2 regions of the Uliginosibacterium paludis genome follow, and region 1 is predicted to be linked to the other one. Evidence: riboswitches for the same ligand, from Rfam matches in the RefSeq annotation. Region 1 holds a riboswitch; the other holds the start of a gene.
What was found. A riboswitch is a leader RNA that binds a small molecule or an ion and turns the genes downstream of it on or off. The one in region 1 is predicted to bind cobalamin.
Positions count from the first base shown of each region.

Region 2: another riboswitch for cobalamin. It lies ahead of btuB (TonB-dependent vitamin B12 receptor); the one in region 1 lies ahead of ABDB87_RS06705 (ribonucleoside-diphosphate reductase subunit alpha).

Region 1 covers NZ_JBDIVF010000002.1:363,909-369,418, reverse strand. Annotated here, with positions in the region: gene ABDB87_RS06710 (ribonucleotide-diphosphate reductase subunit beta) at 1-419, opposite strand, end outside; gene ABDB87_RS06705 (ribonucleoside-diphosphate reductase subunit alpha) at 416-3,214, opposite strand; cobalamin riboswitch at 3,376-3,569, opposite strand; gene ABDB87_RS06700 (ubiquinone biosynthesis accessory factor UbiJ) at 3,666-4,223, opposite strand; gene ABDB87_RS06695 (Tim44 domain-containing protein) at 4,296-5,180, opposite strand; gene ubiE (bifunctional demethylmenaquinone methyltransferase/2-methoxy-6-polyprenyl-1,4-benzoquinol methylase UbiE) at 5,249-5,510, opposite strand, start outside.
Region 2 covers NZ_JBDIVF010000001.1:1,009,128-1,014,637, reverse strand. Annotated here, with positions in the region: gene ABDB87_RS04955 (cobyrinic acid a,c-diamide synthase CobB) at 1-102, opposite strand, end outside; gene cobO (cob(I)yrinic acid a,c-diamide adenosyltransferase) at 110-715, opposite strand; gene btuB (TonB-dependent vitamin B12 receptor) at 771-2,585, opposite strand; cobalamin riboswitch at 2,695-2,922, opposite strand; gene ABDB87_RS04940 (cell division protein ZapB) at 2,947-3,186, shown strand; gene ABDB87_RS04935 (cell division protein ZapA) at 3,183-3,482, shown strand; RNA gene ssrS (6S RNA) at 3,582-3,764, shown strand; gene ABDB87_RS04925 (EVE domain-containing protein) at 3,817-4,281, shown strand; gene ABDB87_RS04920 (hypothetical protein) at 4,972-5,169, shown strand; tRNA gene ABDB87_RS04915 (tRNA-Gly) at 5,463-5,510, opposite strand, start outside.

The sequences.
Region 1 (5,510 bases):
GCCTGGTAGATCTGCAGCTCGGGCGCGGTCATCTTCTCCATCACCGCGAGGCCGATGTTGCGCATCGCGAGGATGTCGGAGGTAGTCAGATAGGCCAGCACGTTCTCGAATACATGGCGTTCGGCCGGCGTGAGCTTGTGGTTGTAGTCGTGAACGTCCTGCGCCATCGAGATCTCGAGCGGCGTCCAGTGGTTCTTGTTGGCGTTGAGGAAAAATTCCCAGGCCCAGGGATACTTGAAGGGCGCGAGCTGGTTGATGTCGCCCTGGCCGCCGACGATGCGCTTGTCCTGCGCGGACACCGCTGCCAGCGCCGGCCTGGCGGCCGGGCTGCCGGCGGCCTGCCCGGCGCCGGGCGAGCCGGCCTGAGGCGCCACGCCGGTGGCGACAGCACCACCGAAATCTTCGAAGTTCAGGCTCATTGGCAGGCCTCGCAATCAGGGTTGTCGATGGAGCAGAACTTGGGCTCCGGTGCCGGGGCGGGCGCGGCGGCCTGCTCGGTCGGGCTGCTGGTCTTTTCCATCGCGGTGGCGCCGAGCGTGCGCAGGTAGTAGGTGGTTTTCAGACCACGCTTCCAGGCCAGCTTGTAGATCTCGTCGAGCTTGCGGCCGGACGGTGCGGCCAGATACAGGTTCAGCGACTGAGCCTGGTCGATCCACTTCTGGCGACGCGCCGCGGCTTCGATCAGCCAGGTCGGGTCGACTTCGAAAGCGGTGGCGTAGCGCTGCTGGATTTCGGCCGGGATGCGGTCGATGCGCGACAGCGAGCCATCGAAATACTTCAGGTCGGCAATCATCACCGAATCCCACAGGCCCAGCGCCTTCAGGTCTTGCACCAGATATTCGTTCACCACGGTGAATTCGCCCGAGAGGTTCGACTTCACGTAGAGGTTCTGGTAGTCCGGCTCGATACAGGCCGACACGCCGATGATGTTGGAGATCGTTGCGGTCGGCGCAATCGCTACGCAGTTGGAGTTGCGCATGCCGTGGCGCTGGATGCGTTCGCGCAGGGCGTTCCAGTCCAGACGAGCGCTGCGGTCGACCTCCACCGCCTCGCCGCGGCCTTCTTCGAGCAGGCGGATCGAGTCCAGCGGCAGGATGCCGCGATCCCACAGGCTGCCGCGGTAACTGGAATACACGCCGCGCTCTTCGGCCAGCTTGCTGGAGGCTTCATAGGCGAGGTAGCAGACGGCTTCCATCGAGCGGTCGGCAAACTCCACCGCCTCGTCGGAGGCGAAGGGCAGGCCCATGCGGTGCAGGCAGTCGGCGTAGCCCATGATGCCCATGCCGACCGGGCGGTGGCGCAGGTTGGAAGTGCGGGCCTTGGGCGTGGCGTAGAAGTTGATGTCGACCACGTTGTCGAGCATGCGCATTGCGGTGCCGATGGTGCGGGCGAGCTTGGCGCGGTCCAGTGCCCAGCGGCCGTCAACCTGCACCAGGTGGGCAGGCAGGTTCACCGAGCCGAGGTTGCAGACGGCGGTTTCGCTGTCAGAGGTGTTCAGCGTGATTTCGGTACACAGATTGGAGCTGTGCACCACGCCGGCGTGCTGCTGCGGCGAGCGCAGGTTGCAGGCATCCTTGAAGGTGATCCAGGGATGGCCGGTTTCGAACAGCATGGTCAGCATCTTGCGCCACAGCTGCACCGCCGGCACCTTCTTGAAGAGCTTCAGCTCGCCACGCGCGGCCTTGGCTTCATAGCCGGTGTAGGCCTCGGCAAAGGCGCGGCCGAACTTTTCGTGCAGGTCGGGCGTGTCGGAGGGCGAGAACAGGGTCCAGTCCTCACCGGCAATCACGCGCTGCATGAAGAGATCCGGAATCCAGTTCGCGGTGTTCATGTCGTGCGTGCGGCGGCGCTCGTCGCCAGTGTTCTTGCGCAGCTCGAGGAATTCTTCGATGTCCAGGTGCCAGGTTTCGAGGTAGGCACAGACCGCACCCTTGCGCTTGCCGCCCTGATTCACCGCCAGCGCGGTGTCGTTCACGACCTTCAGGAAGGGAATCACGCCCTGGCTCTTGCCGTTGGTGCCCTTGATGCGGGCGCCCAGCGAGCGCACCGGCGTCCAGTCGTTGCCGAGGCCGCCGGCATACTTCTGCAGCAGCGCGTTTTCCTTCACCGCCTGGTAGATGCCTTCCAGATCGTCTTCCACCGTGGTCAGGTAGCAGGACGAGAGCTGCGAGTGGCGGGTGCCGGAGTTGAACAGGGTGGGCGTGCTGCTCATGAAATCGAAGCTGGCGAGCAACTGGTAGAACTCGATGGCGCGCGCTTCGCGGTCGATTTCATTCAGCGCCAGGCCCATCGCGACACGCATGAAGAAGCTCTGCGGCAGCTCGATGCGGCGATCCTCGATGTGCAGGAAATAGCGGTCATACAGCGTCTGCAGGCCGAGGTAGTCGAAGCGCAGGTCATTGCTGGCAGTGAGTGCAGCGGCCAGACGCGGCAGGTCGTATTCGGCCAGGCGCGGGTCCAGCAGGCCGGCTTCCACGCCTTCATGGATCAGGCCGGGGAAGGCGTCGCGCAGGCGCTCGTCCTGGGCGGCGAGGCCGAGGTCTTCGCCCAGCACTTCCACGCACACGCTGCGCAGCAGCAGGCGGGCAGCCACCTTGCTGTAGGCCGGGTCCTGCTCGATCTGGGTGCGCGCGGCGAGAATCAGCGACTGGCGCACGGCGCTCATCGCCACGCCGTCGTAGAGGTTGTGCAGGGTCTGCTCCAGCACGGTTTCGGCCGACACATCGCTGAGGCCTTCGCAGGCTTCGCGGATCTGCTGCAGCAGGGTGGTCTGGTCGAGGGGGCGCTGCACGCCGTTGTCGATCACCGTCAGGCGGGCTTCCTCGGCAACCGGGCTGGCGGCCTGCACGGCCGCGCGTTCGGCGGCGCGCTTCTCGCGGTAGAGCACATAGGCGCGGGCCACGTCGTGCTGACCGGCGCGCATCAGCGCGAGCTCGACCTGATCCTGGATGTCTTCGATATGGAGCGTGCCACCGCTGGGCAGGCGGCGGGCAAAGGCCTGCACCACGCTGTCGGTCAGGCGGGCCACGAGGTCGCGCTGGCGCGCGGAAGTCTGGCTGTCACTGCCTTCGACGGCGATGAAGGCCTTGCCGATGGCAATGGCGATCTTCTCCGGCGTGAAGATGGCGATGCTGCCGTCACGACGGATGACTTCGAAGGATTGCGCGGCGCCGGCGCTGACGAGACTGTCTTCCGGGCGAGTTGTGACCTGCATGCTGGGCTCCCTGTTGTTCGGTGCCGGGTGCCAGCGGCAGGGTCGGACGAGCATCCGATGCGGAGCTTGCCGACACACACGCCTGGAGGCACCCCGCCCCGGGTTGAAAATCCGCCTGGCTGACAGACTGCCGGGGGCGGCAGTCGCAATGCACGGGCGGATCCGGTCTGTTTTCGGCGGCAGGTCTCCTGGCTGGCGCATCAACGCCGGATTCGGCCTTCCCGGGTCATGAACCCAGTGGCTTGCGGCGTATCCGTACTCCACGCTTACAGTTGCGGGGGCAGCTCCGGAATGGCAGATGCGGCACCGGATTCCCTTTTGATCCCCGAGGGGAACCGTCGAGCAGGCAATGTAACCGGAAGCGGGGTGACTGACAAGGCTTGACTACTAGCGGTAGTAGTGCGTGCGCTGCCCGGCTACCGTCTATAGTTGTTTGCGCAAACGGCGTCGCTCAGCGTTTTTCGAGCCTGTCAAGCCGTTCCACGAGGGTCGAGAGCCGGCTCCGGAAGTCCTGGAACTCCGCCCGGGAGGGCAGGGGGCCGTCGCTCTGGCGAAGCAGTTCGAGCCCGGCGCTGCCCAGGCGGCGGCCGGTTTCGACGCCAGCCCTGCCAAGCTGCTGCGCGCTGCTGACCAGGCGCTGTGCCAGGATGTCGCCCAGCCGGGGCGCCAGCCAGGCCGCCGGATCGGGGCGCAGGTGCTGGAACAGCATGGCCAGGCTTTCGGCAAAGCCGGCATGGCCTTCGATGCGGGCGGCGCTGCGCAGGGCTTCGGGGCCATCGGCCAGTTTGCCGAGGGCTTCGAACGGGATGCGGATGCTGGCGTCCGGCGATCCGGTATCACCCGCGCCGGCAGGCTGGAGCTGGCCGTCCGCGCCCACCGTGAAGCGCAGCGTCAGGCCGCCCACCTCGATCAGCGCGCGCTGGCCGACATGGGGCTGCAGCAGCTGGCGGGCCCAGGGCTCGGCGCTGAGCAGGCGATTGAGCGCGGCAAGTGGAAGGTCGGCAAGCATGAGGGGCGCTGGAATGAAAAACGGCCGCCCGAGCATAACCCGGCGGCCGTTCCGAAACCAGCAATGAGACGATCAGGCGGCTTGCTGGATGCCTGCCAGTGTCCAGCCGCGATTGCCATCCACCGGCTTCACCAGGTGCCAGATCTCGTCGAAGGGCGCCGGGCCGGCGTTCGCTTCTTCACGCAGCGTGCCGTGGTAGCGCACGCTGGCGATGTACTGGCCGGCTTCCTCGACGACTTCCAGCACGTCGGCGTTGAGCACGACCACATCCGTCTTCTGCGGCTTGCCGCCACGTTCGTCCAGACCCAGCTTGATCTCGGCAAAGATCTCGGGCGAGGTGAAGTCACGGATGTCGGCGAGATCGCCGGCGTCGTTCGCCGCCTGCAGGCGGATGAAGTTCAGCTTGGCCTGGCGCTCGAAGGCGGTCACGTCGAAACCCGCCGGGAAACTGCCCTGGCTGGATTCGGGTGCGGCGGCTGCACTGCCACCATAGGCGGGCTGCTCGTGGGCTTCACGCGTCATCGGCGAGACATTGCCGGCATAGGCCGGTTGCGGCTGCTGATTGCGCGCGGCGCCGCCCATGAAGCGGCGCAGCAGGGCGAAAACGATCACTGCACCCAGCGCGAGCATCAGCAGGCCGGCGACTTCACCGCCCATGCCGAAGTGCGACAGCAGTGCGGCGATGCCCAGACCGGCGGCGAGGCCGGCCAGCGGGCCCATGAAACGGCGCCAGCCGGAAGCCTGCGGCGCGGGGGCGGGTGTGCCGGCCCGGGCGGTGGCCGGTGCGGCCTGCTGCGGGGTGGCTGTCGGCGGCGTGGCCTGGCGCTGCATCGGAGTGACCTGGCGTTGCATGCCGGTGCTGCGACCGCCACCGAGACGCTTGGCTTCGGCGACTTCAAGGCTCATGCCGACCACGGCGGTCACCATGGCGACGGACAACAGGAATTTCTTGATCATGGAAGACTCTGTGGGTGAGTTGCGCAAGCTGCGCGACAGAGTCTTTGATGGGGTCGGCGCGGAAAAGTTCAAGCGCGCAGCTTGTAGCCCCGATGCAGTGCTACCGCGCCGGCGGCAAGGTTGAAGTACTCGACGCGATCGAGCCCGGCCGCGCGCAGCATGCCGGCCAGCGTCGGCTGATCCGGATGCATGCGGATCGATTCGGCGAGGTACTGATAGCTGGCCGAATCGTTCGCGACCTTCTTGCCCAGCCAGGGCAGAACCTTGAAGGAGTAGACGTCGTAGGCCTTCGACAGCGGCTTCCAGATGTGCGAGAACTCCAGCACCAGG
Region 2 (5,510 bases), on a different contig from region 1:
CCGTTCGCCGCGCGCACGCGCCTGGCGGGCCAGCGCGGCGGTGACGGTGGTCTTGCCCTGGCCCGAGGCCGGTGCGGCAATCAGAAAGGCGCGGCAACTCATCGGGCGCTCACCATTCGATGCCGGGCATGGCTTTCACTCCGGCGTGATAAGCGTGTTTCGTGAGTTCCATGCTCGTCACCGTATCGGCGATCTCGATCAGGCCTTCGGGCGCGGCGCGGCCGGTGATGATCACATGCTGCATGGCCGGGCGGCCGTCGAGTTCATGCGTCACCTCGTCCAGCGGCAGCCAGCGGTATTTGAGCGTGTAGGTGAATTCGTCGAGGATCAGCAGGTCGATCGCCGGATCCTTCAGATAGACCATCGCCTGCTCCCAGGCGACGCGCGCGGTGGCGGTGTCTTGGGCGTTGTCCTGGGTGTCCCAGGTAAAGCCGTCACCCATCACATGCCATTTCACGCGGGGATGGTCGCGGAAGAAGGCTTCCTCGCCGGTGTCCGAGCGATTCTTGATGAACTGCACGACGGCGCAGTTCAAGCCGTGGCCAAGTGCCCGGGCCAGCACGCCGAAGGCTGCGCTGCTCTTGCCCTTGCCGTTGCCGGTGTTGATCAGCAGCAGGCCGCGTTCTTCGTCGGCCGCGGCAATATGAGCGTCGATCACGGCTTTCTTGCGGGCCATGCGCGCCTTGTGGCGGGTTTCGCGTTCGCTGTCGCTCATCAGTCTCTCCGTATGCGGGGGCAGCCGGCAGGTGGCCGGCTGCGGTCGGTGCAGCTTACTTCGGCTGGTAGCGCAGGGTGACGAATGCGCCCACACCCGGCTGGTTATAGGTGCTGACCGTCTGGTAGCGCTTGTCGAAAACGTTCTCGACACGCGTCTGGATGCGCCACTCGGGGTTGAAGCGGTATTCCACGCGCAGGTCTGCGGTGGCGTAGCCGCCCATCTTCACCGTGTTGTTGGCGGCGTCATAGCGCTTGCCCGTGCCGTTGAGCGAGGCTCCGACGCTCCACTGGCCGATCAGCTGGTCGACGTCGATGCGGCCGCTCTGGCGCGAACGGCGCGCCAGAAGGTTGCCTTCGGTCGCGCCACCCGAGTGATCCTTGGGATTGAGCAGCGTGGCGCTGGCACCGACCGTCGTGTTGCCGAATTTCTGGCTCGCCGAGAGTTCCAGACCGGTGATGTGCGCGCGGGAGACATTCCCCGGCACGTAGTTGCCGGAAGCATCCGGCGCCCAGGCGATCAGGTTGTTGATGCGCGTCTTGAAGACACTGGCATCCCAGCTGAACTGCCCCAGCTTGCCACCGGCGCCTGCCTCGATCGTGCGCGAGGTTTCGGGCTGCAGGTTCGGGTTGCCCGACGAGGGGTAGTAGAGGTCATTGAAGCTGGGGGCCTTGAAGGCCGTGCCGTAACTGCTGCGGACGCGCAGGGCCTGCGAGAAGCTGTAGCCCGCAGCGATGCTGCCGGTGTTGTGGTGGCCGTACTGCTCGTTGCTGTCATGACGTGCGGAGAGCTGGAGGTCTGCCTGACCGAATTCGCCCAGATACTCCGCGAAGGCTGCGCGATTGCTGCGCTTGGTGCGGCTGAAGGCGCTGTTGCTCAGGACTTCGTCATAGACATAGTCCAGCCCGCCGACCAGCTGCTGGCCTTCCGCCAGCGAAAAATCGTTCTGCCAACTGGCCTGACTGCGACGGGTGTCGATGCGGGAGGAGAAGTTGTCCTCCTTCAGGTTGGTCGAGGCGTCAAGATTTTGCGCCAGCCGCAGGGAGGTGTTGTAGCGGGCGTTTGCCGTGTATTGCAGGTTGCCGGTGTAGAGATCCTGCTTCACATCGGTGACGTTCGGATTGCCGTCGTACTTGTTGCGCGCTTCGGTGTGCAGGGTCTGCAGATCCCAGTTCAGCGACTGGCCGATACGGCCGCCGCCGCGCACGTTCATGCTGCTGCGGGTGTAGCCATCCTTGTCCGGCTCGTTGGCGGTTTCGCGCACGTTGATGCCGTGTGTTGCAAAGCCCGAAGCGCCGACGTTGAGCCACAGGTCCTGCGAGCCGAAGCCGCCCGTTGCCGAGCCCTGATAGGTCTGACGCGAGCCGCCGCCCAGGCTGAATGCCGCCGGTTGCGGACCCTTGCGGGTGAAAATCTGGATCACGCCGCCGATGGCTTCCGAACCATACAGGCTGGCGCGCGGGCCGCGCACGAGCTCGATGCGTTCGATCTGCTCGACCGGCAGATCCTGCAGGCCGGCGCTGCCCAGCGTGGCCGATCCGACGCGGACGCCGTCGATCAGCACCAGCGTGTGACCGTCATTCGTGCCGCGCAGAAAGAGCGAGGTGTTCTTGCCGATGCCGCCGTTGTTGGTGAACTGGACACCGGGCAGGCCACTGAGCAGCTCGGGCACGGTGGCCGCCTGTTTCTGCTCGATGTCCTTGCGGGTGATGACGCTGACGGAGGTCAGTGTGTCTTCAGCGGTCCGGGCAACGCGGTTGGCAGTCACCACCACGTCGTCCAGAACGGTTTCCGTGTCTGCTGCCAGAACGGAATGGGAGAAAGCCAGCAGGATGGCTGCCGGCAGGGCTTTGCTGCGTGGGAAGTTCAAGATCGTGCTCCTTCCGTGCCGCCCGCACGGGATATACAAGAGGGGCGGGGCGCCGGAAAGGAAGTCGCGGAACGGGAGAGCAGGGTTCCGGTCATCGCCCTCCGCAATGCGCCTCGATGCGCTCCGGGCCGGTCTCCGGACTCGCGAGCGGAGGTGTCATCCTCCTGATGCAGCGCCTTCCCGTAACCGCGTTACAGTGGCCGTCTGCTGCATCGTGACTCGCTTACCGTTGCGGGGGCAGTGCCGGCATTGCAGGCGTCGCAAGACACCACTCACCGGCTTCCCGTTTAATCTGCACGAAGGGTTCCGTGCAGACACCTGAAGCTGGCGCGGATTCTATCGGAAAGCCGCCGGACGTGCGTTGACCGCCTTCGCTGCGCCGCACTACCATCGCCCGATGGATGCCGAACTCACCAGCCTCGAATCGCGCCTGAACGCACTGCTTGCCGAATACAAGGGCCTGCATCTCGAAAACCGCGAGCTGACCACGCGTGTTGCGACGCTTCAGGCCGACAACCGGCGCCTGACGGAAAAACTCGCCGTGGTGACCGAGCGCGTGGAAGGGCTGCTGGCCCGTTTGCCCCAGGGAGATGGCGCATGAGTGACACCATGCAGATTCAGATCATGGGGCGGGCTTACCAGGTGTCGGTGAAGCCGGGCGAGCGGGCGTCGCTGGAAGCTGCCGTTGAAATGGTGAACGACAAGTTGCAGCAGCTCATCGGCAAGCAATCGTCGGGCAGCGAGTCAACCGCAGTGATGTGCGCGCTGATGATTGCGCATGAAGCCGTGGTGGCGCAACGCACGGCAGGCTTGGACATGCCTGCGTACCAGCGTAGAATTGAAGCCATGGTCGAGCAGATCGACAAAGTGGCCGGCAAACAGGAAAACCTTTTCTGAGCCGTTCGTGAAGTCGGGAAATATCCTCACGGAAATTTTCGCTGCAAAGGTCCATAAAGAATTCAGGGCGACATCGCGATGCGGTGTTTCCCCGGCAGTTTTCCCCTGCGGTGTTGGTTGGAGCCACATACTCCTTGAACCAATGTCTTCGTGACATGGTTGCCGGCTCAGCACCCCGCTGTTGTGAGCGCCCCTTATGCCGGGCGCACCTGATGCGGTTGAGTGGCAACCCCCTGAACCCCAGGTTCAGGATGACGGCTCGACGGCACTTGCGGGGGATCCCTTCCAGAGCGTGAGGCAGGTTTGCCTCACGCTCTTTTCACATGAGGCCTCCATGCGCTACTGGCTCATGAAAAGCGAGCCCGCCGACTGCAGCATCGACGACCTGGCGGCCAGGCCTGACCAAAGCGTCCCGTGGTATGGCGTTCGCAACTACCAGGCACGCAACTTCATGCGCGACACCATGCGTCCGGGCGATCTGGCATTCTTCTATCACTCATCCTGTGCGCATCCCGGTATTGCAGGCATCGCCCGTATTGCCAGCCTCGCCTACCCCGACGCCACCCAGTTCGACCCGGCCAGTCCGTATCACGATCCGAAATCAACACCCGAGTCGCCTCGCTGGTTCAACGTGGACGTGCGTTTCGAACGCAAACTCTCATTGATCCCTTTGGCGCGTCTCAAAAGTGTCCCCGAACTCTCCGGCATGAGGGTCCTGCAGCCCGGCAACCGTCTTTCCATTACGCCGGTGACACCAGAAGAGTGGGCCTTCATCACCGGGAGGCTGGCGGGGCAGTGAGTTTTCAGAGTCTGTGAAGCGCGGAGTTCGACAGAACCGCACCCTCCAAGGCTCTGCGCGCAAGGTTTTCCGGGAAACACTTTGATTGCCCGCAAAAAAGACTAAGGGTTTTCCCTTATCTTGTTGATTTGAAAGGTGTTGCGCTCGCGACACGATAAAAAAGTTTTGGGGCAAAAAGTTCAATTGATGTATTCATAAGAGGCGGTGATGTGTAAGAATTCTTCTCACCACGGAGTCAGCTCCGCACCGCAAGGCGCCAGGGCACACCATGGGGAGTGAGGAGACTGGCGTTCCTTGAGAGAACGCTTACAACGGGGCGCACCACAGGTCGCAGCTCCATACGGCAACCGGGCCCGGGTTCAGGGCCCGGTTAGCCGGCAAGTTGAAGGCACGGAATTTTTGCAGGCAGCCAGTGCTGTCGGCGGCGGTGAAGCACCGCACGAAGGGGGAGGGAAATCCGGTTAGCGGATTTCCTCTATTTGGGACGGGAAGCCACAGTGTGACTTCCCGTTTTTTTGTGCCCGTTGAGTGACGACAGGCGTTCAGGCCGGAATTCGCTCTGATGACCACTGCAAGGGTGTTTCCGGTTGCGGAGAGTGCTTAACAGCAAACCCTGATCACAAAATCCGGCGGCAGGGCATAGGATGAATTCGAGGGTGCCGTGCCCGAGAATGCGTCAGGAGGTATGCCATGGGAAGCGTCGGATTTTCTCCAAAAAGTCTTGTTGTTCACGAGCCGTTTCATGCTGACTCGGAAAAGGAGGCAGAAGGCTTCGTTCAGGAGTTGGTTGCGGACCGGCTCCAGACACTGTCTCTCGACGAACGCTACATCAGCGATCACGATCGGGTCGAGGCTTACGGCATGAGAATGCTGCTACGCAGCCTGTGACCTCTCCAGCGGCCCGTGCCGCTGTCGCCTTGACGAAGCCAGGCTGCTTGCCTGGCTTCTTTCATTTTCGCTGCTGAATCAGTTCCCGGCTCGGGCAGAAGCGCGTTCCATGCACCTTGGCGAGTCGATTGGCAGGATGTTGCCTAGCGCCGAGCTGGTGACCTCCACGCCTAGTCGTCGAAGGTGCTTGGTGCAGCCGGGGTTGGCAGCAACGACAAATGGACCAGAAACGAAAAAGCCAAACCCGGTGGTTTGGCTTTTTTTCATGCTCAATCACTTGCGCGTGATTGATGTGGAGCGGGCGATGGGAATCGAACCCACGGCTCTAGCTTGGGAAGCTA